Regions from separate parts of the Paenibacillus sp. UNC217MF genome, predicted to be linked through region 2. Evidence: riboswitches for the same ligand, from Rfam matches in the RefSeq annotation. Region 2 holds a riboswitch; the other holds the start of a gene.
The links. Region 2 has a riboswitch for S-adenosylmethionine ahead of BP95_RS0110840 (methionine ABC transporter ATP-binding protein). Riboswitches for the same ligand answer to the same signal wherever they lie in the genome.
Positions count from the first base shown of each region.

Region 1: it holds a riboswitch for S-adenosylmethionine, as region 2 does, so the genes downstream of both, metA (homoserine O-acetyltransferase MetA) here and BP95_RS0110840 (methionine ABC transporter ATP-binding protein) in region 2, are expected to answer to the same signal.

Region 1 covers NZ_JMLT01000010.1:179,817-182,025, forward strand. Annotated here, with positions in the region: gene corA (magnesium/cobalt transporter CorA) at 1-460, opposite strand, end outside; SAM riboswitch class I at 1,008-1,134, shown strand; gene metA (homoserine O-acetyltransferase MetA) at 1,302-2,209, shown strand, end outside.
Region 2 covers NZ_JMLT01000017.1:95,365-97,573, forward strand. Annotated here, with positions in the region: gene BP95_RS0110835 (methionine ABC transporter permease) at 1-361, opposite strand, end outside; gene BP95_RS0110840 (methionine ABC transporter ATP-binding protein) at 351-1,364, opposite strand; SAM riboswitch class I at 1,460-1,567, opposite strand.

The DNA of each region.
Region 1 (2,209 bases), on a different contig from region 2:
TGTCGATCTTCGCTTCAATTCGATCTCCTACTGTGAAGTAGTTGTCGACAACCAAGTCAATGAGCAGGTAGAGCATAAGGTCAGGCGTACTCGCTTGCTGCTCCCACAATACAGGCTTCACCATACGCAGCTCGTTAATCTTCTGCTTCGTTACGGTAATAATGAAATGTTTGCCGAGGAAAATGTTCAATGAGCGTAAAAAGATCTCTTCATCGTCAAAGCGAATGCTGTTGAACACGATAAAATAATGACCTTCATAAATTTCGATTTTGGGACGCTGCTCTTCTTCACTCATACAGTCCTCAACTGCCAAATCATGCATGTTGAATAATGGCTGCAGAACGACCAAATCCTCAATGTCAGCATCGATCCAGTAGAAGCCATTCTCTGGCGGTGTTAATGTGACATTGATATCTTCCTCAGTCGTGAAGACGCCCTCGTTGACCAGACGGATTTTCATTGCACTCACTCCTTGACGCTGTCGCCATTGCGACATGCGCATCGTCTAAATGTTACCAGACGACTCGAAACAAGGCTGGGCATGCGCAGTCCGTCGTTCGCGCACGTGATATAAGCCTAGGCACAATTAGTGAACTAGGTTCTCTGCAGAGGCACGAATCCCGACATTGGACTGCGAACTTGCCGCTGCCTGTCGAATCGTAATATTCGGTTGTACGTACGTACTACGGAACGACCTCGGGTCGCCATCCATCCGAACTCACCTCAGCTTGAATAATTGTACGTGACTTTATATATCATGCGTCCAGTGAAGGAACGATTGTTGCCTTCGATTCTAATAATTAAGTAAGGCTTCGACGCACCTTGTTAAGTATAACGCTCGTACTTCAACCTTTCAAGACAAAATCCATTGCCGGAATTCGTCAATAATGTATCGTATGCGAAGGGGGTGGAATCGTGATTTTTTGTTGTGTTCACCTCTTGACGAACAGCTTCTCTTTGCCGTACATTATTACCAAGGCCAAATCAAATGAATATTCATATAAGCAATCTTATCAAGAGTAGGTGGAGGGACAAGCCCGATGAAGCCCGGCAACCGGCGATGCGCAGTATGAAGCGCGACGCACGGTGCTAATTCTTGCAGGGACGATGGAAGTCGTTACTGACAGATGAGAGAGGCTCATGAGCATGTATAACATGACCTTTCTCGTAGTCGAGGAAGGTCTTTTTTGTATGTCTCTAGCCATTTGTGCCGTTTCAAGTCAGGCCTGTTTGCGGTTGCGGCCAATGTGATTTCATGTGCCGACACCATCCAATTACCATTTTCGAGGGGGAGAGCGTCAATGCCGATTAAAATTCCGGATCATTTGCCGGCCAAAGAAATTTTGACCCAGGAGAATATCTTCGTCATGGACGAAACGAGAGCCTATCATCAAGATATTCGTCCGCTGCGAATCATCATTCTCAACTTGATGCCGACGAAAGAGACTACGGAAACCCAACTCCTGCGTTTAGTGGGCAATACGCCGCTGCAAGTTGAGGTGACGCTCCTTCATCCAGCAAGCCATACATCAAAAAATACGTCCGCACAGCATCTATCTTCGTTCTACAAAACATTTGAAGATATTGAAGGAGAGCAGTTTGATGGCATGATCATTACGGGTGCTCCTGTCGAACAGATGAAGTTTGAAGATGTAGACTATTGGGATGAGTTGTGCCGCATTATGGAATGGTCTAAGGAGAATGTAACTTCCACGTTCCATATTTGCTGGGCATCACAAGCGGGACTCTATCATCACTATGGAATTGCGAAATATGCACTGGATCAGAAAATTTTCGGTGTATACGAGCATGTGCTAACTAAGGAAAATGTGAATCTGACACGCGGCTTCGACGAGATGTTTCTTGTACCGCAATCCCGTCATACGGAATTTCGGAGAGAGGATGTCGCGAAGATTGCCGAGTTAGAAATATTAGCGGAGTCGGAAGAAGCAGGAGTGTATTTGGTAGCGACACATGATGGGAAGCAAATTTTCGTGACCGGTCATTCGGAATACGATCCCTGTACACTGAAGTGGGAGTATGACCGCGATATTGCAAAGGGGATGGAGATGGACATTCCGATAAATTATTTCCCGAATAACGATCCTTCCCGCAAGCCTTACTCCACTTGGCGCGCGCATGCCAGCCTCCTCTTCTCAAATTGGCTGAACTACTACGTATATCAAGAAACACCTTACGAATTGGGCAA
Region 2 (2,209 bases):
TGTCAATCTCGCGCAGCGCCGTCTCTACCAAGCGGGCGAAGAACGGAATTGCCGCAATCGAGAGCGATACCGAAGCAGCCGTCGGGCCTATCGTTGAACCGACAATGAGCTTCGTCAGCGGCAGCAGTGTCACCAGCAAGATGATGAACGGAATTGAGCGAATCATGTTGACGATGAAGCCTAGCACATTTTTCGTAAACGCATTTTCGAGGAATAGCCCCTTATCGGTTACAAATAATAGAATTCCAATGGGAAGACCCAGAATTATGGCAGCAAACAGCGAAATTCCAACCATATAGAGCGTCTGGACAAATGCCTTGCCCAAGTCCGGCAGCAGTTGGATGATCGAATCACTCAGCATGATGGATGACCTCCAATCGATAGGTTCGTTTTTTGATGTAGTCGAGTGCTTGCCGCAGCTCTGATACTTCTCCATTCAGCTCCAAGATCAGAATGCCTAGCGGGTTGTCATGGATGTATTCAATTTTGCCATGCAAAATATTTGCTCTAACCTTGAAGTTCGTCATTACATCAGTAATGATTGCTTCCTCTGCTTGCGGCGCCACGAAGTGAATCTTCACGATCGTTCCCTTGCAATGCTCAATCAATCGTTCTGGAAGATTGAATTGGAACAGACTGCTGATGAACGAGCGGGTCATCGGATGCTGTGGATCAGAGAAAATGTTATATACCGGCCCCTCTTCTACCACATTGCCGTTCTGCATCACCGCCATCCGGTCACAGACGTCCTTCACCACTTCCATTTCGTGCGTAATCAATACAATCGTCAGGTTAAGCTGACGATTGATTTTCTTCAGCAGCTCCAAGATTGACTGAGTCGTCTCAGGATCCAGCGCAGACGTTGCTTCATCACACAGCAGCACATGCGGTTCATTGGCCAGCGCTCTGGCGATACCTACTCTCTGCTTCTGCCCGCCGCTGAGCTGAGCAGGATATACATCTCGCTTGTCAGCCAAACCAACCATGTCAAGCAATTCAAGGACACGCGGTTCAATCTCTGCCTTCGACTTGTTGTTGGCCTTCAGAGCAAATGCGATATTCTCGAATACCGTCTTGGAGCGGATAAGATGAAAGTGCTGAAAGATCATGCCGATCTTCAGTCTTGCCTGTCGCAAACTCTCTCCTTGCAGCTTCGTCAAGTCAACGCCATCGACGAGGATACTCCCAGATGTAGGTTCCTCCAGCAAGTTGATGCAGCGCAGCAACGAGCTTTTCCCAGCACCACTTCGTCCAATAATCCCGTAAATTTCTCCCCTATTGATTCGAAGAGAGACGTTATTTACGCCGATGACGTTCGATGTCTTGCTTCGGTACTCCTTAACCAAACTCCGAATTTCAATCATTTCACACACCCCGCCATTCTGTTGCTATCACCTGGATGAAAACTAAAAAGCCTCTTTCCCTAAGAGAGAAAGAGGCTGAATTGGCAGTATCGCCACACTTATCTCTCAGAATGGAATCATTCCGTAGGATTTAGCACCGTTTACTCACTGGTAAGGTTGCCGGACGTCATAGGGCCTAGTCCCTCAGTCACTCTTGATAAGGTAGTATGAAGTTGTCATTTGTTGTTGAAGATAATACATCTGAAAATATGAGTTGTCAACAATATTTTCATTTCACTTTCAGAAACAGCACTTCAACAAACATAAATAGACCGCCCTAGGTCAAAGGATGCGGTCTATTTATGCTCCAAAAAGCCTTCCGCCCTTAAAAGCGGCTATTGTGTAGGGGGCGGTTGCCGCCGACTCCTTATTTATTCTTAAAATAGCACTGGGAATATATACATGCAATGCGCTCACACAGCGAGTACCTTACATCACATCATTTACTTCTTTGGTATCCTAACACATCAACACATTCTCTGAATAATCGTTAATGTCTTCGTGATCATGATGATAGCCGGAGAGATGGATTAAATTCCCCTTTCTCAATCAGACCGATCATCTCCTGGCATGGACGGTGTTGACTATTTCCTGCTGTGTCAAGATTTTCTCCACACGTACAATATAGATACATAATTTCCGCCACTAAGAATCACTCTAAATGAGACTGCATCCCCCCGAACAGAGATATAGCGCTTACAACTTCCACTTTACAGATAGGCAAGAAGACAGTAAGATAAGATCACACTAAGTTGTATACAAGTATACTTGTTGTACTTTACAGCATGATCACAGGAGTGAATACA